Regions from separate parts of the Shewanella sp. 125m-7 genome, predicted to be linked through region 1. Evidence: predicted binding sites of a transcription regulator. Region 1 holds the regulator's gene; the other holds the start of a gene.
What was found. The regulator NrdR, encoded in region 1, represses ribonucleotide reductase genes. The targets are predictions, from matches to a motif close to AAACACNANATNTNGTGTTT.

Region 1 (15,441 bases):
CTGAAGGTTATTGCGCCTGCAACAATCAATAATACGGGAATAAGAATATAGGAGGATTTCATGATGATTACTTACACAGCCAAAGTTGAGATTATTTTAGTTAAAATTCCGAGCTCATAGGGTAAAGCAATGTAAAGTAAAGAAAAGTAGAAGTTAATACTTTACCTTTTACGATCAACTCGTTATCAATTTTAACTAATTGAAACCTTTGTTACGGCTTTTGCTAGGTTTGTATTTTATCGGTCGGTTAGCGGGGAAGGTTATCTATGAGCTAGGGAGCAGTAGTCGGTAAAGCTGAGGGATGGCAAAGAAGTTAAATTATGTGGGGTTAAATTATGTGGAGTGAAGTTGATCATAACAGGGCTGTTGCTTAGCGATAGTTAACTGGCCAATATTCAAACTAAAGCTAACCAAGCATTAACTAGCAAACTTGGCTCTAGGTTCTAGGTTCTAGGTTCTAGGTTCTAGGTCCTAGGTCCTAGGTCCTAAGTTCTAAGTTCTACGTTCTGCGCTCTGCGCTCTAACTTAATGCACTGGCAGCAAACATCCCCCTAGTGCACTAGATAGCAAGCGAAAGGCTAGAGTGCTTGACGAGAACCATCGAAAAGACCGCGTACTAATTTATTGTTTTCAATTAGTAACAGCTCACCCTGTTCACCGCGCTTAATGCTACTGTCGACGGCGATGACTTTATTATTAAATAGTCCGAGCACCTGCTTTTGAGATGTATGGCCTACGGTGATATGTTTGACATCGAAATAGGCCAGTATTTTATCGAGCTCTGCTTCGGTAAACGCCTCAGAAAAGTAACCGCGATACCAGGTTGGACCGTTACCATAAAACAGGAAGCTCAATAACTCATCTTGTTTAAGCTCCGCTTTAGGCCTGCCTATGTTAGCGCGAAATAGCTGGTTAGCCTCTGCGATAGTTAACTGACGCTCAAGCCACTCACTGCTTATGCCGCCATGCATATACAGCACGTCATCAATCTTAACTAGGGTATTTTTACTTCTTAGCCACTGGCCGATTTCGGTGTCATCGGCGTAGAGTGCGTCGTTACTTCTATCGAGCAGCTCGCTGGCTAAGTCGTAACGTTCATGTACGTATCTTAAGTCGCCACCGAGTACCATCTGTTCATGATTGCCCATGAGTAAGTGCAGCATACCGCCTGCGGCTTTGGCTTGTCGGTCTAGTTGGTACATAAACCACAATACTTCATTTACCTGATCGCCTCGGTCAAACATGTCCCCGGTCATCACCATATGACCCTCACCAAAGGCCCAGTTTTTATCGGCATCGATAATATTTTGGTTTTTAAGCAAGGTTATCAACACATCGTACTGACCATGTACATCACTGAGAGCGACCACTTTTTTTATCCCGCTGTAGCTATCTGGCATCACTTGTTTGATGGCATCACTCAGTATGGGTTGTGGTAGTTTGCCGCAGTCTTCGGGACGTGTAAGTTTATGCTCACTAACCTCAGTGGATTTAAGTTCTGCATTACAGATCCAATAAGCGATCTGTTTATGTGATTTGTCTGATTTTTGTGGCTTTGAGTTTGCCGTGGCTGTTTGGTTCGTCATCGCTTCGTGGATCAAATAAGGCCCATCGTTCTGATAGTTTTCATTGGCGCTAAGCTGACTTGACAGCAAAAGCAGTAATGCAGCATAGAGTATGGCTTTAGACATAATGTAATCGTTCTTATAGTTAGCTTTTATTGTTAAGGTTTATTTTTAAATAAAGTTTACTCATTACCAGCCAATAAGGTAGCGGCTGCGCTTACTGAGTAACTTTTTAATGATGATGGCAATCATGTAAGAGATAGCAACAATCACTAAGGTGACGATTAAGGTGGTAAAGATATTACCTTGCCCTGCTAGACCTAAAAAGTCAGGGCTATCGTAAATCATCCACCATGGCGTGGTGATCCAAGGATGAATAAAGTAAATCGCAAAGCTGACCTCGGCGAGTTTTTGCAGTGGCTTAATCGATATATGCTCAAACTTATTTAAAATCGCCAGTATGACGAGGGTTAACAAGATTTTTTGTGGCAGCATTAAATCAGGCACAGTCATCTCAAATGGGGCTTTGTTGAGCACGCCGGCGCCAAAATAGTGGGCTTGAATCAGTGCTAGCGCAACGCCTGCTATTAACATAGGGAGCCAATACTTATCGATAAACGGAAATAGCTTATCGCGATGGGCTGAGCCCCAAACGCCCAGCAGGTAAACTGGCAAGAAATAGACTAAAGATTGAATTGCATTCAGGTTTGATATTGGGCGGTGAACCAGGATGGCAATCAGCAGTAAGGGGATGGCGTAATAGAGCACTTGCTGTTTTCTGATTAAGTACATCACCCAGGGCGATAGCGCGAACAGCATCATGCCCATGGGAATGTACCAGTAAGCGGTAAGAGTACGTCCGGTGATGACATACCAGCTAGCAGCTTGTATTGGGGCAGTGATGTCTGCGATCTCTTTATGCATCATAGGATCGGTACCGACAGTGATATGCCAAATAATCCAAGGTAATGAAAGTAGCAGGTAGGGCACAAAAACAAACTTGGTTTTGCTCTTCATGTATTTTTTATAATCCCAGCGATGATAAAACACATGATGAAATAGAAAGCCGGAGATAAACACGAAAAACACCGTGCCATTCATCATCAAGTTGAACCAGGCTTTGTCGGCAAAGGTTTCAATTTGCCAACCCGCTGGGCGGTAGCAATGGGCCATAACGATAAAGATAATCGCAATACCACGAAAGTGGTTGATGCTATTTAAAAAAGCTTTCGGCTTGGGAGCGTGAGCCGTGGCTTCAGCATCAGCTTTGACCGAGGGGGCAGTGTCTAAGTTATCGGCTGCAACTGCGAGCGGGTGTTTGTCATCCATTGTTTTGTTCGTCCATAATTTTTCGTCGTTTAATGTCGGTAGCTTTTTGTTGCTTAATGTATCGAATGCACGACTTGTTTTTATTGGCTATTTTATACCGATAGCTATCTTCGCATAATTACTCGGCTTTTTGTTATTGAATTGGGGGTTATTTGTTTATGAACGGGTCGCTGAGAATGGCAGGTTTAGGCTTACTTTATTGCAAAAAACAAAAAGGAGGCCGATGGGCCTCCTTTTTAAATCGTCATGGGATGTTACTTAACCATGCGCTTGTATTTTAAGCGGTGTGGCTCAACCACATCGGTACCCATGGTTTCTTTCAACCATGTTGAGTATTCGGTGTAGTTACCCTCATAGAAGTTCACTTTACCTTCATCGCGGTAATCCAGAATATGGGTCGCGATTCTATCGAGGAACCAACGGTCGTGCGAAATCACCATGGCACAACCAGGGAACTCAAGAAGCGCTTCTTCGAGTGCACGTAATGTTTCAACGTCCAAGTCGTTGGTTGGTTCATCGAGTAACAGTACGTTTCCGCCAGCTTGCAGCAGTTTAGCTAAATGCACGCGGTTACGCTCACCACCTGATAATGTACCGATAATCTTTTGCTGATCGCCACCACGGAAGTTAAAGCGGCCTACGTAGGCGCGGCTCGGAATTTCAGTGTTGTTGATGCGCATGATATCTTGGCCATCAGAGATCTCTTGCCAAACGGTATTCTTGTCATTCATCGAATCACGGAACTGTTCAACAGAGGCGATTTGTACTGATTCACCTAGCTCAACTGTGCCGCTGTCTGGCTGCTCAGCACCTGAAATCATCTTAAATAATGTTGATTTACCCGCACCGTTTGCGCCGATAATACCGACGATTGCCCCTTTGGGTACTGAGAAGGTCAAGTCATCGATAAGTACGCGGTCGCCATATGATTTTGTCAGGTTAGTAATTTCAATAACCTTGTCACCGAGACGAGGCCCAGGTGGAATAAATAGCTCGTTGGTCTCGTTACGCTTTTGGTAGTCGTTAGTATTGAGCTCTTCAAAGCGAGCCATACGTGCTTTACCTTTAGACTGACGGCCTTTAGCGCCTTGGCGTACCCATTCAAGTTCTTTGGCAATCGTCTTTTGACGAGCACTTTGGGTTGCCGACTCTTGTGTTAGACGCGCGTCTTTTTGCTCAAGCCATGAAGAGTAGTTACCTTCCCATGGAATACCTTCACCACGGTCAAGTTCTAAGATCCAGCCTGCTGCATTATCAAGGAAGTATCTATCGTGGGTAATGGCCACAACGGTACCCGTGTACTCTTGTAAGAAGCGCTCCAACCAGGCAACGGATTCAGCATCCAAGTGGTTGGTTGGTTCGTCAAGTAATAGCATGTCAGGCTTTTCTAGTAGCAAACGACAAATCGCAACACGGCGACGTTCACCACCTGAAAGCACTTCAATCTTCTCATCCCAGTCTGGTAGGCGTAGCGCGTTTGCAGCTCTATCTAATACCACATCTAGGTTGTGAGCATCTTGCGATTGAATAATGGCCTCCAACTGACCCTGCTCTTTAGCCAGGGCGTCAAAGTCGGCATCAGGTTCAGCATAAAGTGCATAGACTTCATCTAAACGGACAAGTGCGTTCTTAGCCTCTGAAACCGCTTCTTCAACCGCTTCACGTACGGTTTGATTAGGATCTAGCTTTGGCTCCTGTGGCAAGTATCCGATTTTTAGATCTTGCATTGGGCGAGCTTCACCTTCAATTTCAGTATCAAGCCCGGCCATAATGCGCAGTAGGGTCGATTTACCTGAACCGTTTAAGCCTAAGACACCAATTTTAGCGCCAGGGAAAAAGCTTAACGAGATATTTTTTAAGATCTGTTTTTTAGGCGGGACAATCTTGCCCACTCTAAGCATGCTATATACAAATTGAGCCATGTTATTTCTCTTTAATTGTATTTTTTCTATGTTGAATGGCGCCAATTCTACTTGATTCGATACAGAACTTAAATCTGAATTGGAGCGGTTTAATTCACAGTTAACACATAAGTCAGTTGGCGATGTGTTGATGGTTTTTTACACCGACTAGTGCTTTTTACAAAACTCTCTCATCTAGAAATGCAAGTAATTTCATGTTGTAAATACTGGGATTGTGATCAAATGCGCTGTATCATACCGCGCAACCCTACTAGAAGAATTTTACAGCTGGAGTGAGTAATGCTGAAGAAAGATATGAATATCGCGGATTACGATCCACAACTATTTGCAGCAATTGAAGATGAAACGCGCCGTCAAGAAGAGCACATCGAACTCATTGCTTCAGAAAACTACTGTAGTCCTCGTGTAATTGAAGCTCAAGGTACTCAGCTTACTAACAAGTATGCAGAAGGTTACCCTGGTAAGCGTTACTACGGTGGTTGTGAGCATGTAGATATCGTTGAAGAACTTGCTATCTCACGCGCTAAAGAATTGTTTGGTGCAACATACGCTAACGTTCAGCCACACTCTGGCTCACAAGCTAACGCAGCGGTATTTATGGCACTGCTTCAAGGCGGCGATACTGTTTTAGGCATGAGCCTAGCACACGGTGGTCACTTGACTCACGGCTCTCACGTGAGCTTCTCTGGTAAGCTTTACAATGCGGTTCAGTACGGTATTGATGAAGTAACAGGTAAGATTGATTACGCTGAAGTTGAGCGTCTTGCTGTTGAGCACAAGCCAAAGATGATCATTGCTGGTTTCAGTGCTTACTCTGGTATTGTTGATTGGGGTAAGTTCCGCGAAATCGCTGATAAAGTAGGTGCTTACCTATTTGTTGATATGGCGCACGTAGCTGGTCTTGTTGCTGCTGGCATCTATCCAAACCCACTACCACATGCACATGTTGTATCAACGACAACGCATAAGACGCTTGCAGGCCCACGTGGCGGCTTGATTCTATCTGCAATCAACGATGAAGTTCTCTATAAGAAGCTAAACTCTGCGGTATTCCCTGGCGGACAGGGTGGTCCTTTAATGCACGTTATCGCGGCTAAAGCGGTAGCATTTAAAGAAGCACTAGACCCAGAATTTACCACTTACCAAGAGCAAGTGGTTGTTAACGCAAAAGTCATGGCGCGTACTTTCATTGAGCGTGGTTATGATGTGGTTTCTGGTGGTACTGATAACCACCTATTCTTGCTTGATTTGATCAGCAAGGACATCACAGGTAAAGATGCTGACGCTGCACTGGGTAATGCTAACATTACCGTGAACAAGAACTCAGTACCAAACGATCCACGTTCACCATTTGTAACCTCTGGTCTGCGTATTGGTTCACCAGCAATTACCCGTCGTGGATTTGGTGAAGAAGAGTCAGTGCTTCTAACTAACTGGATGTGTGACATTCTTGATGACATTTCAGATCTTGCCGTTAGCGAACGCGTAAAGGGCCAGGTTCTGGAATTGTGCGCTAGGTTCCCTGTTTACGGTTAACCTTAAGCGTTAAATCAGGTAGACTCCTATGGCCGCATTTATGCGGCCATTTTTGTTATTATTCGAGCATACTTTTTTGATTCGAGCCCACTTGCTGAGGTTGAGTTAAATCCAGTGAGAGACACGACCTAATTTCTAAACGGAGGCTAAATGCATTGTCCATTTTGCAGCGCAACTGACACAAAAGTGATTGATTCGCGATTAGTCGCTGACGGCCATCAGGTTCGCCGACGTAGAGAGTGTGTTCAATGCCACGAACGTTTTACTACTTTTGAGGGCGCAGAGCTTGTGATGCCCCGCGTAGTGAAACAAGATGGCAGTCGCCAGCCCTTCGATGAAGAAAAGCTGCGCGGTGGTATGTTAAGAGCCGTAGAGAAAAGACCTGTATCTATGGACCAAATTGAGCAGGCATTAACTAAGATTAAATCGACGTTGCGCGCCACAGGCGAGCGTGAAGTAAAATCTGAAATGATAGGTAACTTGATGATGGACCATTTAGTCAACTTAGATAAAGTTGCCTATATTCGTTTCGCTTCTGTTTATCGCGCCTTTGAAGATGTTTCAGAGTTTGGCGATGCAATCGCTAAACTGCAAAAATAACCTGTTGCTCCAAGGGCTAAACTAAACGCTTAGTCCTCCATCAATCGAACAATCGGAATCGCCGCCATTATGTGGTCTATCGAAGACAGTCAAATGATGAGCCTAGCCATTGAATTGGCACAAAAGGGCATGTATACCACCCGTCCAAACCCTAGTGTTGGTAGCGTTATCGTTAAAGATGGCGAAATTGTGGGTGAAGGCTACCATATTCGCGCTGGCGGCCCTCACGCCGAAGTGTATGCCTTAAATATGGCAGGCGATGATGCCAAAGGTGCGACGGCTTATGTCACGCTAGAGCCTTGTAGCCACTATGGTCGTACGCCTCCTTGCGCTAAAGCCTTAATTGAACATGGCGTAACTAGGGTGGTGATTGCCGTGACCGACCCTAATCCTGAAGTGTCTGGCCGTGGCATCGCTATGCTGCGCGAAGCGGGCATTGAGGTCGATGTTGGACTGATGACCGAAGAAGCTAAGCAAGTTAACTTGGGTTTTTTAAAGCGTATGGAAACAGGCTTGCCTTGGGTAACGGTAAAACTTGCTGCGAGTCTTGATGGCAAAACTGCGCTGTCAAATGGCGTGTCGAAGTGGATCACGGGGCCTGAAGCGCGCCGGGATGTACAGCGACTTCGTGCGCGCCACTGCGCCTTAGTCACAGGTGTTGAAACCATTCTTGCTGATGACCCAAGCTTAAATGTGCGCTATGGCGAATTAGGCTCGCTGACCCAAGAATTTGCGCCAGCCGAAATTCATCAACCACTGCGCGTGGTATTAGACAGTCAGGCTCGTCTTGGCGCTGAGCTAAACTTATTTAATACAACAAGCCCAATTCTACTGGTGTCGACAATCGCGTATCCAGAAAGTGTACAGGCAGCGTGGCCGGCTCAGGTTCAAAGTCAGATATTGCCCGCGGTTGACTCGCGTATTGACCTCAATGCGCTATTGAGTTTGCTAGGCCAGAGTTGTAATAGCGTGCTAATTGAAGCAGGCGCGACCCTCGCTGGGGCATTTGTGAACCAAGGGCTTGCTAATGAAATCGTGCTGTACCAAGCGATGAAAATATTAGGTTCAGAGGGGCGTAACTTGCTTGAACTTGATGATTTTCAAGCTATGTCAGAACTACCGCGTATCAACCTAATCGATGAGCGCAAAGTGGGTAAAGACACCCGCTTAACGTTAAGAGTGAGTAATTAGTTTATGTTTACTGGGATTATTGAGTCAGTTGGCCACTTAAGAAAAGTTGAACGTCGCGGTGATGATATTCGCTTAACCGTTGCCAGCGGAAAGCTTGACCTGTCTGACGTTAAACTTGGCGACAGTATTGCCACCAATGGGGTGTGTTTGACCGTCGTAGAGTTGATGAGTGATGGTTATGTGGCTGATATTTCGGCGGAGACAGTCAGTTTGACGGGGTTCTCTCATTATCAGGTTGGCAAGGCGGTTAACCTTGAAAAAGCAGTGACTCCAACGACCCGTTTAGGTGGGCACATGGTCAGTGGTCATGTCGATGGTATTGCCCATGTCGATGACAGGCAGTTTCGTGGCCAAGCGATTGAGTTTTGGTTGTCGCCACCTGTAGAGCTTGGCCGTTATATTGCCCATAAAGGTTCGATTACGATTGACGGCGTGAGCCTGACAGTTAACGAAGTGCAGGGGCATAAATTTAGACTGACTATTGTGCCGCATACTGCTGGTGAAACCACCTTAGTGGATCTGAAAGCGGGCGATAGCGTTAACATTGAAGTGGATTTAATTGCTCGTCATCTAGAAAGATTGATGAGTTATGGCAGTCAAGAGCCAGATGGCACTCCTAAGCCTGAAGTGACTATGGAATTGTTAGCTCGCTCAGGTTTCTTAAGATAAAGACTGGTTTTGCGATAAAATTTGCTTTAATAAAATAGAATAATCATTACATTTACTCACTGTGGTAGAGTTAATGCTCTAAAAGGCTTAAATCTCAATTAAGTGATAATAAATAAAGGTCTGAACATGGCGTTACATAGTATAGAAGAGATCATCGAAGATATTCGTCTAGGCAAGATGGTCATCTTGATGGATGACGAAGACAGAGAAAATGAAGGCGACCTTATCATGGCTGCCGACATGGTGACGCCAGAAGCCGTGAATTTCATGGCGACATTTGGTCGTGGCCTTATCTGCCAAACATTGACTAAAGCACGTTGTCAGCAATTGAATTTACCTTTGATGGTAACTAACAATAATGCCCAGTTCTCAACCAACTTTACGGTATCAATTGAAGCCGCTGAGGGCGTGACAACGGGTATTTCAGCACAAGACCGCGCTGTAACCGTGCTTGCGGCTGTTGGTAAGGATGCTAAGCCATCTGATATCGTGCAACCAGGTCACATCTTCCCGCTAATGGCACAAGAAGGCGGCGTACTTATTCGCGCGGGTCACACTGAAGCTGGCTGTGATTTAGCACGTCTTGCAGGTTTTGAAGCATCATCGGTTATTGTTGAAATTCTTAATGATGATGGCACCATGGCCCGTCGCCCAGATCTTGAAATCTTCGCCGAGAAGCACGGCTTAAAGATGGGCACAATTGCCGACCTTATCGAATACCGTAACACCAAAGAAACCAGTGTCGTACGTGAAGCTAAATGTAAACTGCCAACGCGTTTTGGTGAGTTCGACATGCTGACGTACCGCGATACTATTGATAATCAGCTGCATCATGTACTGCTTAAAGGTGAGGTGACTGAAAATACCTTAGTGCGTGTGCATCTACAAAATACCTTCAATGATTTATTGCATTCAGAGCGTGACCAACAGCGTAGCTGGCCATTAGAAAAAGCAATGGAGCGCATTAGCAATGAAGGTGGCGTGTTGGTGCTATTGGGTAACCATGAGCACAGCAGTGACATTTTAGCCAAAGTCAAAGCATTCGAAGCTGAAGATAATGGCAGTACTCCTGTTGCTGCTAAGTGGCAGGGTACATCACGTCAAGTTGGCGTTGGTTCACAAATTCTAGCGGATGTTGGCGTAACCAAGATGCGTCTACTGAGCTCACCAAAGCGATATCACTCTCTTTCAGGCTTTGGTTTAGAAGTAACTGAATATATAGCAGAATAAATACTGGCCTCAGGTTGATTGTCAGCCTGAGGCTTAAATTCACACTTTTCTTATTAATTGCATAGCGATCAGCGCGGAGTGCTGTGGTATCATACTGCCTCTTCCGTCCCTATGCTGGGTAATTAAGCTAATTTAGGTAAGATAAATGAACGTAGTTCAAGGTAATATCGAATCGAAAAACGCCAAAGTTGCGATCGTAGTTTCACGTTTTAACAGCTTTGTTGTTGATAGTTTGCTCAATGGTGCGGTTGACACTCTTAAGCGTTTTGGCCAAGTTGCAGATGAAAATATCACTGTAGTTAAAGTGCCTGGCGCTGTTGAACTGCCACTCGCTGCACGCCGTGTTGCTGCAAGCGGAAAATTTGACGGTATCATCGCACTCGGTGCGGTTATCCGTGGTGGTACACCTCATTTCGATTTTGTTGCAGGCGAATGTAATAAAGGACTAGCTCAAGTTGCACTTGAGTTTGATATTCCAGTTTCATTCGGCGTTTTAACCACTGATACCATTGAACAGGCTATTGAGCGTTCGGGTACTAAAGCAGGTAACAAAGGCGGCGAAGCTGCACTTGGTCTGCTAGAAATGGTTAACGTTCTGCAAGCACTTGAAGAACAGCTGTAATTTAGGACAATTTAATGAAGCCTTCAGAGCGCCGTAAGGCCCGCCGTTTAGCCGTTCAAGCCATTTACTCATGGCAGCTAAGTGGTAACAATATTGCTGATGTTGAGCATGAGTTTCTAACTGAACAAGTTATTGATGGCGTCGATATCGCTTACTTTCGTGAGCTTTTAGGTGGCGTTGCAACAAAGAAGAGTCAATTGGATGAGTTAATTACTCCATTCTTGACTCGTCCACTTGATGAAGTGGACCCAGTTGAAAAAGCGATTGTACGTATCGCAACTTATGAACTGACATTCCGCAAGGATGTGCCTTATAAGGTAGCGATTAACGAAGCTATCGAGCTTGCAAAAGCATTCGGCGCAGAAGATGGACATAAGTTTGTTAACGGCATTCTCGATAAGCTGGTAGCGCGCAATAGATAGTTAATAGAAACGGCATCCTAGGATGCCGTTTTTGTTATACCCGACAGGGAAGTCATAACCATCCGCGCATTTCCGCTTAGAGCAAAGCATGCAGTTTCTCATTTTGCTAAAGTGACGGTCTGGTTTAATTTATCTCCACTCTCCCTGAACTTTCCTTTTTATTTGTGATTGGTATTGTGAAAGAATTTCAATTAATCGAAAGCTTCTTTACTGGGCGTGCCCAGTCTCGCAAAGACGTTGTGATTGGTATTGGCGATGATTGCGCCATAGTTAAGCCCGCAGAAAACAAGTCTATTGCCATCTCGTGTGACACTTTAGTTGAAAATGTGCACTTTTTTCCTGACATGCCTGCTAGGGAGCTTGGCTATAAGTCACTTGCAGTAAACCTATCAGATTTAGCGTCAATGGGCGCAGAACCTGCTTGGATGACCTTAGCGCTGACCTTACCCGAGGTTGATGAGGCTTGGCTCGCTGACTTTAGTGCTGGCTTGTTTGACATAGCAGAATATTACGGCGTGGCACTTATCGGTGGCGACACCACACGTGGTCCACGCTCTATCACCATCACCATTAATGGCCAAGTACCTAAAGGTAGTGGGCTGACTCGAAGTGGGGCTAAAAATGGTGATTGGATCTACGTGACAGGAAACCTAGGTGACTCGGCATTAGGCTTAGATATTCTGCGAAATAAAGCTGAGGCGAACATCGATGACAGAGCTTATCTGATAAACCGTCATTACAGGCCTACTCCGCGGGTGCTAGCTGGGCAATCACTGCGCACACTTGCCTCAAGCGCCATTGATATCTCTGACGGGCTAATGTCCGACATTCAGCATGTGCTTAAAAGCTCTGAAGTTGGTGCTATTATTAATGTTGATCGTATACCAATGTCAGCTCAACTTAAGCGTAATGCAAGCCCTGAGATGGCGCTGAGCTATGCGTTAACGGGTGGTGAAGACTATGAGTTACTATTCACTGTACCAGAAGCCCAAAAAGGGGCGTTAGAGATTGCACTCGTTGAATCGGGCGTAAAATTTACCCAAATTGGACAGATCTGTACCGGTGGGCAATTGAAATTGCTTAGCAATAACCAGCCATTTGAACCTATTAACTTAGGGTTTGAGCACTTTAACTAATGAACTTACTCTCTAAAGATCCTGTATTAACCAAGCTTTCATTAAAAAACCCTATCCACTTTTTGGCTTTAGGGTTTGGCTCTGGTCTTGCGGCTAAAGCGCCTGGTACCTTTGGTACTCTCGCTGCTATTCCACTATATCTGCTAATGGCGCCGTTGAGCCTACCTTGGTATATTGCACTAACCCTTATCAGTGTTCTGGCCGGTTTTTATATTTGCGATAAAGCCTCTAAAGATATGGGCGTACATGACCACGGTGCGATTGTGTGGGATGAAGTAGCGGGACTACTGATCACCATGATTGCCGCTCCAGCAGGTTGGCAATGGTTGGCTATTGGTTTTTTACTGTTTCGTCTATTTGATATTTTAAAGCCGTGGCCGATCCGCTGGCTTGATGCCAAGGTTCATGGTGGCTTTGGTATTATGATTGACGATGTACTCGCGGGTATTTTTTCGCTACTTTGTCTACAAGGTTTAGCTTACTACTTTGCTTGATCGCTGTTTAAAGCATAAAAAATGCAGAGCTTAGCTCTGCATTTTTGTTTTTAGCCTAAAACAAGAGGTTAACTGAGCAGTAGCTCCTTAGCGTTGGCTAAGGTATTGCTTGTTATGGTATCACCACCGAGTAAGCGTGCTAACTCCTCGATACGTTGGGTTTTATCCAGCGCTACCATTGATGTCTCCGTTTTACCCGCCTTGCTGCTTTTGTTAACAAACATATGTTGATGGCCATTACCGGCAACTTGCGGCAAGTGTGTGACACAAAATACTTGAGTCGATTCACCAAGGCTACGTAGCATACGACCTACAACTGCTGCAGTCGGACCTGAAATGCCCACATCCACTTCATCAAAAATAAGCGTAGGGGTAGAGACTTTCTTCGCTGTAATAACCTGAATACCTAAACCAATACGCGATAATTCACCGCCCGACGCCACTTTAGCTATTGGCTGTAGTGGTTGGCCGGGGTTAGTTGAGACTAAAAACTCGATATTGTCACAACCAGTGGGAGTGGTAACCGCTTCATTGAAGTTTACCGCAATAGTGAACTTACCCTTAGGCATATTGAGTTCATGAATTGACTGAGTTACCTGTTTATCTAGCTCTTTAGCGTAACGGCTGCGGCTCTGGCTAAGCTTTTTAGCATGTTGCAGATAAGCTGATCGGCTCGCATTAAGCTGCTCACGAATATCGTCTAGCTTGTCATCATCAGAACCTAAATCAACTAGCTCATCTAACAGACTCTGGTGATGGCCGTATAGCTCATTACCAGAGACATGATGCTTACGCGCAAGCTGCATGGCTTTTGAGATCCGTTGCTCTAAGTGGGCAAAGTATTCAGGATCGAGTTCTAAGCCATCTAAGTAACGCTCAAGCTCACTGCTACTTTCTTGTACCTGAATAAGGGCTTCGTTAAGCATGGCAACAACATTACCTAGTTGTGGATCATAGCTTTCTAAGTCCTGCCCTTGGCTAATACTGGTGTTAAGGAGTGATTCGACACAGCCCTCGTCGCTTTCTTGCAAAATATGCAGTTGGCTGCGGCATAATTCAATCAGTGCGGTACTATTGGCCAGTTTTTTATGTTCGGCTTCAATCGATTCAAATTCGCCTTTGCTGATGGCAAATTCGTTTAATTCTTCAACTTGGTACTGCAACAGTTGTTTACGCGCTAAACGCTCCTGCTGCGACATCTGCAATTGGTGCAGCTGTTTCTCGATAGTCTTACACCTGTGGTAGCTGGCTGTAACGCTGTCGATCAGCATCTTATGGTTAGCATAGCTATCTAATAAGGTAAGTTGATGCTCACTCTTAAGCATGGCGTGGTGTGCATGTTGGCCGTGAATGCCAATGAGCAATTGTCCAAGAGACTTTATTTGCGTCAGCGGTACCGGGTTACCGTTAATATAAGCACGTGAACGGCCATCGCTGCTTATGGTGCGGCGCAAGATGCATTCATCATCGAGTTCAAGGTCGTTATCTTCAAGCCAGCGCTTAGCCGCAGGCGTATCATTTAATAAAAAGCGGGCACTTACTTCGGCCTTAGTTGCACCCGGTCTAATGGTATTAGCGTCGGCTCTATTACCCAAACAAAGCCCGAGGGCATCGATAGCAATCGATTTACCCGCGCCAGTTTCACCAGTAATACTGGTCATGCCGGCTTTAAAGTCGAGTTCTAAAAAACGCACAATAGCAAAATTGTTGATGCTGAGTTGGCAAAGCATAGTGATGTCCTTTATCAAAACACTGTATGGTTAAACAGTATATACTGTTTATCTATACAGTAAATAGCTGGTTGATAAATCCGTTGAGCTTAATCACATTTTCATTTTTGAGTGTTAGTTTAACTTTTTATCAGTGTAGAAATAAAAAGCTATTTTTTCAAAGGGGTGAGGGAATGTGCAACTCACTTTTGCCCCAAAGTGTATTAACCTTCGAATGAAGGAGCATTACATTTTTTTCTGAGCTGTGGCTACAGGGCTGCTAATTCAAATTGTCGCTTTAGAGTCGCAGAATTCATGACACCCAGCCTAAATGGCAGCGCAGAATTCATTCAGAATTCATGACACCCAGCCTAAATGGCGGGATTTGAGACCTCCGACTAAACTTTAGTGAATACTGAAGTAGGAGGTTATTATGCCGCGAGCAAGAAGTACCTTAATTAGCCTTGAAGACACGCCGTATTATCACTGTTGTAGCCGTGTAGTTCGACGCGCCTATTTGTGTGGTGATGATAAATACACAGGCAAGAACTATGACCATCGCCGTGGTTGGGTAGAGTCGCAAATTCTGAAGTTAACAGAAGTGTTTGCGATTGATGTCGCAGCTTATGCAGTGATGAGTAACCACCTACATGTCGTACTCTATATTGACCTAGAAACGGTGAATACCTGGACTGATAGGGATGTTGTTGAACAATGGCATAAGCTGTTTAACGGTACTGATTTAACCCAGAAATTTGTTAAAGGTGACGTGATTGAGGAGTGCATGGTAGCAGCACTAAAACATCTAATAGCGGCTTACCGTTCACGTCTCTGTGATATCAGTTGGTTTATGCGTTGCCTTAATGAACCGATAGCAAGGCAAGCTAATTATGAAGACAACTGCACAGGGCATTTTTGGGAAGGACGCTTTAAGTCACAAGCATTACTTGATGAAGCCGCAGTACTTGCCTGTATGGCCTATGTGGAGCTTAATCCCATCAGAGCTAAGGTGGCTA
Region 2 (15,441 bases), on a different contig from region 1:
ACAACAAAAAGGCCGCAATGAGAGAACTCATTGCGGCCTTTAGTGTTAGAGGGGGGAATGATTAACAGTCCTAACCCTAGACATGCACTTTTTAAGATTAATCTTCAGGTGTGTCTTGTAGTTTAGCCTTAGGCTTTCTAAGCATTGGCGCATCGCCAACATCAACGCCGGTCGCAAAACGTTTATCGCGATTGGCTGCAGCTTTTGCAGCGGTTCTTTTCTTAGCGGTAACCGCTTTCTTTTTAGCAGCAACAGCAGGCTTAACTTTGCGCGGTGTTTGCGCTTGGGCTTTAACGCCGCTGAATTTTGCTTTAAGGCCCTCAAGCTCGCTAAAGCTGAACGTCTTATTTAAGAACGTCTGTACTTGAGTAAAGTTAATCCAGTCTTTAGGGCCCACAAGTGAAATGGCATCGCCTTTGGCACCCGCACGACCTGTACGGCCAATACGGTGAACATACTCTTCGGCAAATTTTGGCATATCAAAGTTGATCACCAAAGATACGTTAAGTAAGTCGAGGCCACGAGAGGCTACGTCAGTTGTCACCAAAATTTGCTGCAAACCACGACTAAACTCGTCCATGATTTGGTTACGCGCATTTTGCTTAAGCTCACCGCTTAATGATGCCGTTTTAAAACCATCACCCGCCAGCTTTTTAGCCAAACGATCAGTATCTTGTCGTGTTGCAGTAAAGATGATGATCTGCTTTTGCTGTTCTTCTTTTAGAATACGCGTTAACAGCGCTTCTTTATGATCTAAGTGATCACACAAGAAGATGCGTTGAGTAATATCTTTGTGTTCTAAATTACCCGCACCAATTGCTACATGTTCAGGGAACTTTAATAGCTCGTTGGCTATATCATTAACATCGCCGTGATCTAAGGTTGCAGAAAACATTAAGGTTTGACGGCGTTTATGATCTGCTGCGCTGTTAATCTGCTTTAGCTGCTCGGCAAAGCCAAGGTCCAGCATACGGTCAGCTTCATCTAAAATAAGTAATTCTAGACCATTAAGGTGTAAATGATGCTGTTTAAGGTGGTCAGCTAGACGGCCTGGTGTTGCCACAACAAAATGTGGATCTCGGGCTAAGGCTTTAGCTTGATCATTAAAGTTCTCACCGCCCAAAATTTTAGTTGCCTTAAACTGAGTATTGGCAACTAACAATCTAAGTTGGCTGTACACTTGAGTCGCAAGTTCACGGGTCGGTAACAAGATAACCACGCGAGGATCGCGTTTACTCAATGCTTTACACGAAATCAGTCTTTGCATCGCCGGCAATAAAAAGGCTAATGTTTTACCTGAGCCTGTTTTAGAAGACGCCATTAGGTCTTTGCCCGCAAGGGCTACAGGAATGGCTTGCTCCTGGATCTCTGTTGGGGTGTCAATGCCCATGTGCTTAAGACTCTGTAACAGACGTTGATCCAGTGCGAAATCGGTAAATTGCAAAGGTGTACTCCATAAATGATACGACCGCGTATTATAACCTACAGATTTACTAATGCGCTACGAATACCCATCAACTTTGTTCTTCAAATAAAGATATATCTGCTAAAATGCTTAGCTTTGTAGGGAGAAGTGTCTTTTTGCTTGACTAATTAAGCTTGGAACTGACGTTCTCTATACGATTTGATTTATACCTGCCGGTTGAATAGATGCTTAACTGGGGGGATTGAAAAATTGAGAAAAGATACTTTGGCACAGAGTGTAAAAGTGTCTATTTTAACGCTGACCTATGGAGTTATTTTACGTGTCAACAAACAAACAATCGGTACGAATAGGTCTAGCGCTCGGCAGCGGTGCTGCGAAAGGTTGGGCACATATTGGTGTGTTAAATGGCTTGGCAAAAATGGGGATCTATCCAGACAAAATTGCGGGTTGCTCCATTGGTGCATTAGTCGGTGCCGCCTACGCCAATGACCACTTAGAAGAGCTTGAGAGTTGGGTGCGAAGTTTTAGCAGTTGGGACGTACTCGGGCTGATGGATATCAGTTGGGGACGAGGCGGTCTTATTGGTGGTGAGCGCGTGTTTGATGTGCTGCAACAGCATATTGGTGATCTACAGATTGAAGATTTAAAAAAGCCATTTGCCGCGGTTGCGACCGACCTTTACTCTGGTCAAGAAATTTGGTTTAAAGAGGGAGACTTACGGCATGCCGTACGAGCATCTTGTTCTATGCCGGGGATTTTGCCTCCAGTTAAAGTCGGTGAACGTTGGTTAGTCGATGGTGCGGTGGTTAACCCTGTTCCTGTATCTGTTAGCCGTGCTATGGGCGTAGATATTGTGATTGCGGTCGATCTGCATGGGCTTCGCCGTAGCCGAATGCAAGTTTTGCCGGTTAAGATGAAAAGTAATAAGCCAACTGTGGAAGAAGCACAAGCGGCCGAAATACACCAAGATAAAGGTTTTACCGATCTGTTAGCACGAGGGCGTGGCTACATTTCAGGTTTAACGGATAAGTTTTCGCTCGGTGGTAAAGGGGGCGCGCCGCATAATCCTAATCCCGGTATGCTAGCGGTTATGCAGCAATCGATGGAAATTTTAGAAGGACGTCATAAGCGAGCGCGCTTGATGGGCGATCCGCCTGATATCTGTATCGTGCCTGATATGGGGGATATAGGAACAATGGAGTTTCATCGTGCTGAAGAAGCGATTGCGGCAGGTGAAGCGGCAGTTGAGAAAGTGGCGCACTTGATTGAAGCCGCTTTGATACAGCATAAAGCCTAGTCTAGTTTAGGCTAAGTGATACTGATGAGTTGTGCCCTCCTTAAATTGTCACAATAAAAAAGGCGCTGTTAGCGCCTTTTTTCTGCTGCAATTACGCTCTATTTTGTAACAGAGCGCCTATACGGTTGTTACTTATACTGATTGCTACTCAGCGAGTTTTACCACCATCTTACCGCGGTTTTTGCCTTCAAACAGGCCGATAAAGGCATCCGGTGCGTTATTTAGCCCTTCATATATAGTCTGCTCTGCATGTACTTTCCCCTCAGCTAGCCATTGACCCATTTGCGTAGCAAATTCACCATAGTGGTCCCAGTGCTCAAATACGATAAAACCTTCAATTTTAAGTTTCTTGATGATGATTTGCGCTAGGTTACTTGGCCCTGGAGTCGGCGCGGTATCATTGTATTGGGCAATCATACCGCATACCGCAATACGGCCATGGTCTTTCATATGGTTAAGTGCTGCAAATAGGTGCTCACCGCCCACATTTTCAAAATAGACGTCAATTCCTTCAGGTGCAGCCAGACCAAGAGCGGCATTTAAATCAGCACACGTTTTGTAGTTTATAACGGCGTCAACACCTAAGCTTTTTAGGTAGTCGGCTTTTTCATCTGAGCCGACAGAGGCAACAACGCGAGCGCCCATTAGCTTACCGATTTGAACAACAACACTACCAACTGCACCCGATGCGGCTGATACAAACAAGGTTTCACCTTTTTTTAGTGCTGCAATGCGATTAAGGCCTGTCCAAGCCGTCATGCCTGGCATGCCGAGCACGCCAAGAAAGTGAGATTCACAAATCGGTGTATTAGGTAAGCGAGTGATCTCGGTGCCATCGGTAACAAAGTGACTGCGCCAGCCAAACATACTATTTACTTTGCAACCAACAGGGAAGTCAGGGTGTAATGATTCAATCACTTCGCCAATGGCACCTCCTTCGAGCGCTTTACCTAACTCGAACGGAGCAATATAGCTTTTTCTATCCATCATGCGGCCACGCATATAAGGATCGACAGACATCCAAAGGTTTTTTACCAGGAACTCACCTTGCTTGATGTCGGGGAGTGAGGTTTGTGTAAGACTAAAGTTGTCTGCGGTTGGCATACCTTCAGGGCGTGAGTTCAATTGAATTTCTTGGATATTCATATTCTTCCTTAACTTGTTTTGCGCGCAAAGTAATTGTGTGCATCATAGTAAAGCTAATTTTATATTGCAAATACTTTGCGCGCAAAATAATTGCTCGCAAATAAAAGTTGTGTAAACTAGTTTTGGCACTAGATGTGAGTTAACATTATTGTAATTTCGACTTATCTAAGCTTAGCAACTGTGACTAATAACGACTTAAACGACACACCTAATGTTTGCCTCTCTGACAATGTTTGCTTTGCGCTTTATACCGCAGCAAATGCCTTGATGAGGGCTTATCGACCGTTATTGGATCAGTATGAGCTTACGTATCCACAGTATCTTGTGATGCAGTCTTTGTGGCTGCAAGATAGAGTTAGCTTGACGCTACTTTCACAGTCGACTCGACTCGATATGGGCACGTTGACGCCGATAGTTAAGCGACTCGAAGCGAAAGGTTTTTTACAGCGACTGGCAGATGAAACCGATGAACGTAAAAAGATGATTGTGCTAACAGGTGCTGGCTACAGCCTCAAGCTTGAAGCGGTAGCACTCAAACAAACCTTGCTCGAAAAGGTCAATATGAATGCCGAGCAAGTAGAGCAACTTAGGACATTATGTTTATCGTTAACCCAAGAGTTGACTGAAAAGTAATCAATCGATTTTCTAGTTAAAAAGTCGGCACGTTAAATGCTTTGAAGAGGGTTATATTTAATTAATGCCGGCTTTTTGACGATGAATCCACTGAGTAGTATCAGCAATACCATCAACAGTAATGCGCTTGTATCAGACGCTTATGGCGTCAATAGTGGCCAGTCAAATGTTGGCGGTGCAGGGGCGGTTGCTGAGTTAGGGGCAAAAACGCCTCAAGCTGAAACGACTCAGCTGTCAAAAAATGATAATACCTTGGTACTATCAGGCCGGGCTGAGCGAGCACAAAAAATTGAAGCTATGGCCAATGACTTCTTTAAAGGAGGTCAGTTTAGCTCGGCGCAATTACCTTCGCTTATTCAACGTCTATATCAAGATGGCATCCTGTCTGAAGGTCAACTCAATCGATTATCTAATAGCGGCTTCGATATCCCGCCTGCAGAAGCGCAGCCTTTATCTGACTTTATCGATGAGCAGCGCAGTACATTAACCAATAGCGAACAAGATAAAGAGCTTGCCGAGCTGCTGGATAATGCCAAGTGGGTCATGGCAGCGATGGACATATCTCAGTCCCCGGTGGTGGCTCAAAAAGCGAATCAAGTCTCTAGTCAAATTACCGAGTTGCTGCAATCTGAAAGAGCGCTAACTGAAGCACAGCAAAACCAGTATCAAGGACTTAAATCATTAATGCAGTTAGCGTCAATGACGGGCGAGCATCAACAAGAAAATGGTCAACTTAATAGTTATCTTGCTTTAGCTAAAAAGCATTAAGAGTGATTCTCTTTTGTAGTTGAATTTGTTCACTTGAAAAGCCTCAATTTTTGGTCAAAATTGACTGCGATAAACTCGCCTTCTAGTGCTTATCACTGCGCCTTTATTAACGAAGCCAATAAGTTGCCTTTATTCCAATTAGACAAGATTATTCATCGATAATTTTTATCCACAATTTATACCTCAATTATCCTGCTTCTAGCCCTCTTCTACGCCTCCGTCAAGGGCATAATTTGAGATCAGTGGCTTTGTAGACAGAACTGTTTTCTTATTGTCTTCCTCCTTTAAAAGTATGATCTGGATCAATGTGCTTGTTCTTATTTTATAGCTTAATGCGCCACATATTGTGATGTATTGAAAAAGTGCCACTATATATAGTGTTACTTAGTTGAGCGAGCTGAAGAGGATTTATACAATGCCAGTGGTTATTAAACGGGATGGTTACCGTACGCCTTTTGACGAAACAAGGATTAAAGACGCCGTGATAGCAGCTGCTAACTCGGCAGGTATTGAGTGCGCTGAATACGCACAACAGATTGCGGAAAATGTGAGAGAAAGTGTTTCGCAGTTAGCAGAAGTTAATATCCATGATCTGCAAGACACCGTTGAAAACTTGCTCATGGAAGGGCCGTATAAATCTTTGGCGCGAGTGTACATCGAATACCGTCACGATAGAGACATTAATCGTGAAGTTAGCAGCCGTTTGAACAAAGAGATCCGTGGTTTGGTTGAGCAAAGCAATGCGGCTTTGTTGAATGAAAACGCCAATAAAGACTCTAAAGTGATCCCAACTCAGCGCGACTTGCTTGCGGGTATTGTGGCTAAGCATTATGCCAAATGCCACATTTTACCTAAAGACGTCGTCGCGGCACATGAATCTGGTGAGATCCATTATCATGATTTAGATTATGCGCCATTCTTCCCGATGTTTAACTGTATGCTTATTGATTTGAGCGGCATGTTAACTCATGGCTTTAAGATGGGTAACGCTGAAATTGAAACACCTAAGTCAATTTCTACTGCGACGGCAGTAACGGCACAAATTATTGCGCAAGTGGCAAGCCACATCTATGGCGGTACAACGATTAACCGTATCGATGAAGTATTGGCACCCTTTGTCGCTAAGAGTTACGACAAGCACTACCAAGTTGCACTTAATTGGGGCATTACTGACGCAAAAGCGTTTGCAACAGCGCAAACTGAAAAAGAGTGTCACGATGCATTCCAGTCACTCGAGTATGAAGTGAACACACTACATACTGCCAATGGGCAAACCCCATTTGTGACTTTCGGTTTTGGTTTAGGCACTTCTTGGGAATCACGCTTAATTCAGCAGTCGATGATGACAGTGCGTATTGCAGGTTTAGGTAAGAATCGTAAAACAGCGGTATTCCCGAAGCTTGTTTTCGCTATTCGCGATGGTATCAACCATAAAACGGGCGATTGTAACTACGACATCAAGCAGTTGGCATTAAAATGCGCTACCACGCGTATGTATCCAGATATTCTTAACTACGAACAAGTTGAGAAAGTGACGGGTTCATTTAAAACGCCAATGGGCTGCCGTAGCTTCTTAGGTACTTTCGAGCAAGATGGCGAGCTTGTGCATGAAGGTCGCAACAACTTAGGTGTTGTGAGCTTGAACCTGCCACGTATTGCGCTGGAAGCAAAAGGTGACGAAGCTGAGTTTTATCGTATTCTTGACGCACGTTTAATCATGGCTCGTAAGGCCTTGGATACTCGTATCTCTCGTCTTGAAGGTGTTAAGGCGCGTGTTGCTCCTATCCTCTATATGGAAGGCGCATGTGGCGTACGTTTACGTGCAGATGATGATGTTTCAGAGATCTTTAAGAATGGTCGCGCTTCAATCTCGCTAGGCTACATTGGTCTGCATGAAACCATAAATGCACTTTATGGCACTGCTGAGCATGTTTACGACAGTGAAATGCTACGTGAAAAAGCCATTGCCGTTATTAAGTATATGAAACAAGCAACAGACAGCTGGAAAGCTGAGTCTGGTTACGCATTTAGCCTGTACAGCACACCAAGTGAGAACTTGTGCAGTCGTTTCTGTGCCCTCGATACTAAAGTATTTGGTGTGGTTGATGGCGTTACCGCTAAGGGTTATTACACTAACAGCTTCCATTTGGACGTTGAAAAGCAAGTTAACCCATATGACAAGATAGATTTTGAACAGCCATACCCAGAGATAGCTAATGGTGGTTTCATCTGTTACGGCGAATTCCCGAACATGCAAAATAACGTCGAAGCGTTAGAGAACGTGTGGGATTACAGTTATAGCAGAGTGCCATATTACGGTACTAACACCCCTATTGATGAGTGTTACGACTGTGGCTATACCGGTGAGTTTAGCTGCACTAGTAAAGGTTTCACTTGCCCTAAGTGTGGCAATCATGAGCCAAGCCGTGTGTCAGTGACGCGCCGTGTATGTGGTTATTTAGGTAGCCCAGATGCAAGACCGTTTAACTATGGTAAGCAAGAAGAAGTTAAGCGCCGCGTGAAGCATCTGTAGTAAAAATACTAGGGGCTTAGCATGCAAATGGCTAAGCCTGTAGATATTGGGTTTTTATACATAAAAGGTGCTGTGTTCAGCACCTTTTTGTTTTCTAGTTAAAGCAAAATTCTAACTGAAACGAGTTTAATATGAATTATCATCAATACTATCAAACCGATGTGATTAATGGGCCCGGCACTCGCGCTACACTTTTCGTATCGGGGTGTGAGCATCAATGTCGTGGCTGTTATAATCAGTCCACTTGGAATCCTTGTTCAGGTTATCTATTTGATGAACAGATGCAACAGCGCATTATTGATGACTTAAATGATCAACGTATTAAACGCCGAGGCTTGTCATTATCCGGTGGTGACCCGCTATATCCTGCCAACCTCACTGCAATTTTGTCGCTAGTTAAACAGGTGAGGGGGCAATGTCCTGGTAAAGATATTTGGTTGTGGACTGGCTACACCTTAGCTGACTTATCGGCTCAGCAGCAGGAAATTGTCGACTTAGTGAATGTCGTGGTTGATGGTAAGTTTGAGCAATCACTTGCCGACCCAAGCTTAGTTTTCAAGGGCAGTAGCAACCAAGAGATCCATTACCTCAGGTAGAATGAGCATATTACTAACGTAACTTGTCACTTGTTTAGCTATAAACCTAGGTAAAATTGACTTATATACTGTTATAATGTGGCAATAACGACAAAACAACGTCAGTTGACTGAGGTTGTTTTTGTTTCTAAACGTGTTATTTAGATTTGAATTTAAGGTTTGTAAATGAATTTAAAGCAGGAGCTGCAAACGCTCAACGATAAGTTAGACAAATTTCGTCGTAAGCTAGCAGCAGCTGAAAAGCGTACCGATCCGACGGTAATTATTCAGTTTAAGAAAGAAATTGCCGCAATCACCAAACGGATTAGCAGTGTTAAAGGCCAACAGACACGTGAACTAAGCAAAGAAGGCGGCACCGTTGTAGGCCTTAAGTTTAGCCGCGTATTGACTAAAGCCGAGCAAGCAGACATGGGTAAGTTGAAAAAGTCTGTTAAAGGGTTAGTTGTCGTTCACCCAATGACGGCTTTAGGTCGTGAAATGGGTATTAAGCAAGTTACAGGCTTTGCACCAAAAGAGTTTTAACTGCTTTTAGTTATTGATTTAGTGAGCCGCTTCAAGGTTATCTTTAAGCACTGGGCTTATGCTTGCTCAAATTAGGTCTATGGCAAATTAGAGACCACTTTAAGCCATAGACTGACTGAACCAGCAAGAGTATCGTCTCAAGCATTTATTTTCTTTATCAGGACGTTTGCAGTCTCATGGAATGAGAGTTGTCGTTAAGGTTTTTTCATGTCGATTAAATACATCGCGTCTTCAAAATTACCCACCCCTTGGGGTGTTTTCGAAATGCATGGTTTTGAAGATAGTGAGACAGGTAAAGAGCACGTCGCGCTTACCTTTGGTACATTTTCTCCAGACGCAGCAATCCTCGGGCGTATTCATTCAGAATGTTTAACCGGTGATGCGCTATTTAGCTTGCGTTGCGATTGTGGTTTTCAGCTACAAACGGCAATGCAAAACGTGGCTGAAGAAGGTCAAGGTTTTATTCTTTATCTACGTCAAGAAGGTCGTGGTATCGGTTTACTGAATAAAATTCGAGCTTATGAGCTACAAGATCAAGGTGCGAATACGGTCGAAGCAAACGAGCGTCTAGGGTTTGAAGCCGATATGCGTAAATACGACATGATCATTCCTATGATGGAAAAGATTGGTGTCGCAAAAGTACGTTTAATGACCAACAACCCTCGTAAAGTGAAAGCAATGCAAAGCTTTGGCTTAGAGGTTGTTGAGCGAGTGCCACTGCAAGTGGGTAAAAATCGCTATAATGAAGGTTATCTCAAGACAAAGTCGACCGAGTTGGGGCACATGATGTCTGAGTATCACTTCACTGAAACGGATACTGAAGCTAAAGAAGATTAATCCCTTTCAGTAAAAGCCTTAATTTCCTTGGCTTTTACTCTGTTATACCGCTATATTCGGGCTATCAATTAGAGTTTAAGTAAGTTTAAAATCAATTTATGGCCCGTTTGCGTTACCTATCAACTTTACCTCTTTTGATTATAGTGCCTGCTCAGGCAGAGACCGATTACAGCCATTACGCATTCGCTAATTATCTGGGAAGTGGTCTTTACCGAACGTCGGGCCAAAATGCTACTGTCGCTAACATTCCACTTAGTTTTGATCTACAGCGCTCAGAGACTGAGTCCTTAGTTCTTAGAACGCCAATCTCCATGGGTTTTTTTAACTTTACTTGGACTGATTTGCCTGATGGAGACTTGCCATCAAGTGTGGGGACACTGACCGTGACTCCAGGTCTAGAGTACCGGGCTAAGACGTCTGAAACTCATGAATTCCAGACCTATGGCGATCTCGGTTTTGGCACTAACTTTACCAATGGTAATGATGTGGTAATCTATTCGGCTGGGATGTCGAGTCTGCTTGATTTTGAGCTGGGCAATACCCATCCACAATGGGTTAATCGCATATTCTTCGCCGGTTATAACACCTTGCATGATGGCGCGAGTGAGTCATACTCTGCGGTGCAGTCAGGCATTGATATTGGCACTAACTACTACTTTCAAGTCAAAGGTGTTGAGGTTGAACCGCGGTTCTTTGTTGCTGGCTATTGGTACTTTGATAAATTGAAGTTTACCACCCCGTTTGAAGAAGACGTGCTGGTGGCGAATAGTTTTGAAGTTGGAGCTACTCTGGCTTTTTCAAAACCGATAGGTTGGGATCTGATTAATATTAAACGCTTTGGCTTGAGTTATCGTAAGGGCGATGGTGTAGAGGTTTGGCGCTTAATCTTTGAGTTCCCCATCTAGAAATGAGCTAGAGGTGGCAGGTTCCTAAGGTGATTATAATAGATTGGCTTAACGAGTGTATTAAACCAACCTATTATCTCGAAACGGATAATCCCGAGACAAATTATCCCGAAACGGATTATTTACCCCAGATTTTAGCGTTAGCAGCGGGTAGCGACTCTCTAGGTTTAGCTGGCTTTGCAGCTGCGCGTTCACCGTCGTAATCTCTAGGTGCTGGCAATGGCAGTTTATTCATCTTTAGATAAAGGTATTCTACTTTATCTCGTGCCCATTGCGTTTTACGTAAAAACTTTAAACTCGACTTGATGCTCGGGTCATGGTTAAAGCTGCGGATATCAATACGGCTACCTAGCTCTTCCCAACCATAATGATCGACAAGATCGGTTAATATATCTTCGAGTTTAATACCGTGTAGTGGATTGTTTACTTGAGTCATAGTCTTGTTGCTGTCGTCTTGTTCGTGCTACTAGAATAGCTTAATTATATCAGCTTATTTGTGGTAGATCTTTAGGGATTGAATTGACAATATCCTTAAGCAATAAAAAGAGAGCCATAAGGCTCTCTTTAACGGTTATGTTCGATTTATTAGAAACTAATGCTGTTTGCTCATAAGCATCTGGTAACCGCCGCCATTGTAGACGTTAGTGTACCCTTCACTTATAAGCATCTTGTTGGCGATGCCACTACGATTTCCGCTACGGCAATAGACAACCACTGAGCGATCCTTTGCGATCTGTTGTTTTGCAAATGTGCTATCGATTTGCTGATAAGGAATATTGATGGCGTTTGGTAGGTGGCCTTGAGCAAACTCTTCAGGGGTACGAACGTCCACCACTAAGGCACCGGCTTCAATTTTTTGCCAAGTGGCCTTAGGGTCTTGATCTGCGGCCATAGTTAACGTGCTAAACATGATTAGCAGTAAGCTTAGGCCTAGCAACCATGTTATTGTTTTTGGCTGTTTGTGCTGTAAATTAAAAGCGTTACTCATCAATATACCTTTATTTATCATTATTTAATCTTGATTGGCAGTCGCTAGCTCTGCTTCTGATTTGAAGCCAAACTTACGCAATATCATCGCTGCCGGACAAAATCCAGTATAGGCGCTTTGAAATAAATTAGCTCCTACAAAAACCGTGAGCCAGATAAAATTATCGTTAATCCAAACAGTTAGGGCAATAGATACTAAAACCATAAACCCTGCAAATGCCATGATGGCGCGTTCAATAGACATAGAAACTCCTTGTTAAATCCAGCTAAGTTGTTATCGGTTTTGTACCTGTACTAGCGCTATTTTAGCGTTAGTACAGGAAGTAGAATTACAGATATCGTTTTTTCATTACCGCGTAATAGAGCACAGGGATCACAACCAATGTTAATAGGGTTGAGATTAAAATGCCGAAGATAAGACTGATTGCAAGGCCATTAAATATAGGATCATCGATAATAAACAGTGCACCTATCATGGCCGCTAGTGCCGTTAGCATGATGGGTTTTGCTCTAACAGCACCAGAATGGATCACTGCTTGCTGGAACGGTACGCCAGCAGCGGTTTCTTGATGAATGAAATCAACCAGTAATATCGAGTTACGTACAATAATTCCTGCCAGAGCAATCATGCCTATCATTGACGTTGCGGTAAATTGTGCACCTAACAGTGCATGACCAGGCATGACTCCGATAATGGTCAATGGAATAGGCGCCATTATAATTAACGGCACAATGTATGATTTAAATTGGGCGACCACCAAGAAATAGATAGCGATCATTCCAACGGCATAGGCGATCCCCATGTCTCTGAATGTTTCATAAGTCACTTTCCACTCTCCATCCCAAAGAATCGCTACGCTATCGAGTCCATTTGGCTGGGTTACGTAGTGCTGATCAAACCCTAGACCTTGCTTATCGTTGATTTGGCCCACCATATCAAACATACCGTACAAAGGACTGTCGAGTGGCCCCGCCATATCAGCGACGACCATGATCATTGGGATCATATTTTTATGGATAATGGGGCTATCAATATTACCTTTGTCGATGTGGACCAGTTCTGATAACGCGATGGCTTGATTGTTATGGCCGCGCAACGTTAAATTAAGGACTTGGTCTAAATCAACTTTGGTACCTTCTTGTAGCTGGATGTTGATTGGGACGGGGCGTTTTTGATTCGCTTTATGCAAATAGCTAATATCTTTACCACCAACAGCTGTCGCAACTAAATCAACAATGTGGCTATAAGGTACGCCGAGTAAACTCGCTTTTGTTCTGTCGATGATAACTTGCCATTTAGCGGCGGATTCTGGTAAATAAATATCGATATCGACCACATCTTTGGTCTGTTTAAATACGCCGAGCAGCTCGTTTGCAGCTTGCTCACGTATCGCTTCACTAGGACCATAAACTTCAGCAAGAATAGGCGACCATACCGGTGGCCCGGGTGGCACTTCAACCACTTTAATATTGGCGTTATATTTTTTGCCAATGGCTTGCAGTGGCTCACGCACCGATAAGGCAATGCTGTGGCTATCACGGTCGCGGTGTTTCTTATCGACCAAATTCACCTGGATATCGCCTAACTCTTGGGTTTGACGCAGGAAGTAGTGACGTACAAGTCCGTTAAAGTTCATGGGTGCACTTGTACCTGCATAGAGCTGATAACTATCTACCTCTTCAACTTGATTGAGATAGCGGCCGAATTCCTTCAAGGCTTTTTGGGTTTGTTCAACGGGGGTGCCCTCCGGTAGGTCGACCATGACTTGAAATTCTGACTTATTGTCAAACGGTAGCATTTTTAACACCACGAGTTTGCCAATGGGGAGCGCAATAGCCGCCCCGATAAGCACAAATATGGCCGCGGCTAAGCCAAAGCGGGCTTTGCGGGCATTGTTACCTAGCACAAATGGGCCAATAAGGCGGTTAAACAGGGTAAACATCGCACCGCTGTTTTCACTTGGCTGTGGCATATTGGGGTCGGTATGCTTGTGTTTAAGCAGTTTTTTACTGAGCCAAGGGGTGATCATGAATGCGACGGCAAGAGAGATAAGCATGCCCATACTGGCATTGATGGGGATAGGGCTCATATAGGGCCCCATTAATCCAGATACAAAAGCCATTGGCAGTAGCGCTGCAATAACAGTAAATGTGGCCAAGATGGTGGGGCCTCCGACCTCATCAACGGCAACAGGGATAAGCTCAGCAAAAGAACGTTTACCCATTGCCATATGCCGATGAATATTTTCAACCACCACGATAGCGTCATCGACTAAAATCCCGATAGAGAAAATCAACGCGAATAGCGATATGCGATTGAGGGTAAACCCCCAGGCCCAAGAAGCAAACAAGGTCAGTGCTAGCGTGATGATAATGGCAATGCCGACCACCATCGCTTCTCTGACGCCCATGGTTATCAACACTAGGATGACGACAGCCGCTGTGGCAAAAAGTAGCTTTAAAATGAGGGTATTAGCTTTGTCGCCTGCGGTTTCACCATAATTGCGCGATACGCTGATCTCTACGCCATCAGGGATCAGGACATTTTCAACTTGATTGACGCGATCTAAAACTGCGTTGGCAACATCTACGGCATTTTTACCCGGCTGTTTACCTATGGCGATGGTCACCGCGGGGTAAATATCTTGCTTATCGCCATGCCAGGCACTTTTTAGCGGAATGTTTGATTTAAGGGTGATATCCGCCAGATCGGCAAGATAAACAGGAGCCGCTTGACTGTCGGTATCTTGTTTTACCGCAATGACTAGCTGTTTTACATCTTCAATATTTTGTAAGAATTGGCCTGCCTGTACCTTAATTTCTTGGTTACCTTGTACAAGAGAGGCGGGCATCGAAATGTGGTTGTTGCTACTCAGGCTTTGGCTTATTTCATCAAAAGAGACACCGTAATAGTTCATCTTCACTGGGTCGATTCTGACGTTTAGTGTCAGCTGATGCTCGCCTACCGAGTTAATCTCTCTGGTGCCTGCAATGCGTTTAATTTCAGTTTCTAAACCGTTGGCAACCTGAGTGAGTTGCTCTGCAGAGACTTGAGGCTGTTTGGACCATAGGGTGAGGCTGACAATGGGCACATCATCAATTCCACGAGGCTTAATTTGTGGCTCGCCGACACCCGCCTTTAGGGGGAATTTGTCGAGGTTAGAGTGGAGTTGATTGTACAGTTTCACAATGGCGTCATTACGCTCAATTCCGACTTCAAATACCACAATAAACAGTGCGCCGTCGGGCTGTGAAAACGAATAGAGGGTATCGATACCTTTAATTTCTGAGATCACCTGCTCGATTGGTAAAGTGACCAGGCTCTCGACTTCGCGCGGTGTTGCGCCGGGGAAAGGCACAAACACATCAGCAAAGGTCACATCGATTTGGGGTTCTTCCTCTTTGGGCGTGACTAAGACTGCAAAAAGTCCGAACAATAAGCCCAGCAGCGCTAATAATGGCGTGATAGCACTGGATTGAAAAGCGCTAGCAATGCGTCCAGAAATACCTAATTTAGTTTGAGTTTGCATGACAGGTCTTCCTTAAAGCTCTACGGCTAGATTCGATTAGGTTTTATGGTTTATGACTTTGCTTAAGCATTAGCAGTGCCTGATAGGCATCTTTTGCGACAATATCGCCATCGGATAAGCCCGCAAGGATCTCAACCATTGCATTATCGGTCTGGCCCAATCTCACTTGATTGAGTACCCAGGTGTCATTTTGCTGAATATAAACGGCACTGAGCTCATTCATGGTCAGTAATGCCGATTGAGGGATAAAAATAGCCTGTC

Region 2: the regulator NrdR is predicted to act here: its motif matches at 7,838-7,857, upstream of nrdG (anaerobic ribonucleoside-triphosphate reductase-activating protein).

The regions. Positions count from the first base shown of each region.
Region 1 is NZ_JBRILQ010000001.1:169,109-184,549, forward strand. It holds gene ACVBIL_RS00760 (efflux RND transporter periplasmic adaptor subunit) at 1-62, opposite strand, end outside; gene ACVBIL_RS00765 (metallophosphoesterase) at 579-1,691, opposite strand; gene ACVBIL_RS00770 (acyltransferase family protein) at 1,755-2,894, opposite strand; gene ettA (energy-dependent translational throttle protein EttA) at 3,149-4,816, opposite strand; gene glyA (serine hydroxymethyltransferase) at 5,096-6,352, shown strand; gene nrdR (transcriptional regulator NrdR) at 6,503-6,952, shown strand; gene ribD (bifunctional diaminohydroxyphosphoribosylaminopyrimidine deaminase/5-amino-6-(5-phosphoribosylamino)uracil reductase RibD) at 7,022-8,143, shown strand; gene ACVBIL_RS00795 (riboflavin synthase) at 8,147-8,812, shown strand; gene ribBA (bifunctional 3,4-dihydroxy-2-butanone-4-phosphate synthase/GTP cyclohydrolase II) at 8,939-10,042, shown strand; gene ribH (6,7-dimethyl-8-ribityllumazine synthase) at 10,188-10,664, shown strand; gene nusB (transcription antitermination factor NusB) at 10,679-11,086, shown strand; gene thiL (thiamine-phosphate kinase) at 11,263-12,222, shown strand; gene ACVBIL_RS00820 (phosphatidylglycerophosphatase A family protein) at 12,222-12,716, shown strand; gene recN (DNA repair protein RecN) at 12,785-14,446, opposite strand; gene ACVBIL_RS00830 (transposase) at 14,859-15,441, shown strand, end outside.
Region 2 is NZ_JBRILQ010000030.1:18,371-33,811, reverse strand. It holds gene ACVBIL_RS14055 (DEAD/DEAH box helicase) at 98-1,444, opposite strand; gene rssA (patatin-like phospholipase RssA) at 1,731-2,723, shown strand; gene ACVBIL_RS14045 (NADP-dependent oxidoreductase) at 2,868-3,869, opposite strand; gene ACVBIL_RS14040 (MarR family winged helix-turn-helix transcriptional regulator) at 4,050-4,502, shown strand; gene ACVBIL_RS14035 (hypothetical protein) at 4,584-5,270, shown strand; gene nrdD (anaerobic ribonucleoside-triphosphate reductase) at 5,686-7,803, shown strand; gene nrdG (anaerobic ribonucleoside-triphosphate reductase-activating protein) at 7,935-8,399, shown strand; gene ACVBIL_RS14020 (YibL family ribosome-associated protein) at 8,565-8,921, shown strand; gene ribA (GTP cyclohydrolase II) at 9,129-9,758, shown strand; gene ACVBIL_RS14010 (hypothetical protein) at 9,857-10,663, shown strand; gene ACVBIL_RS14005 (VF530 family protein) at 10,782-11,099, opposite strand; gene ACVBIL_RS14000 (rhodanese-like domain-containing protein) at 11,256-11,651, opposite strand; gene ACVBIL_RS13995 (YgaP family membrane protein) at 11,676-11,894, opposite strand; gene ACVBIL_RS13990 (efflux RND transporter permease subunit) at 11,980-15,180, opposite strand; gene ACVBIL_RS13985 (efflux RND transporter periplasmic adaptor subunit) at 15,224-15,441, opposite strand, start outside.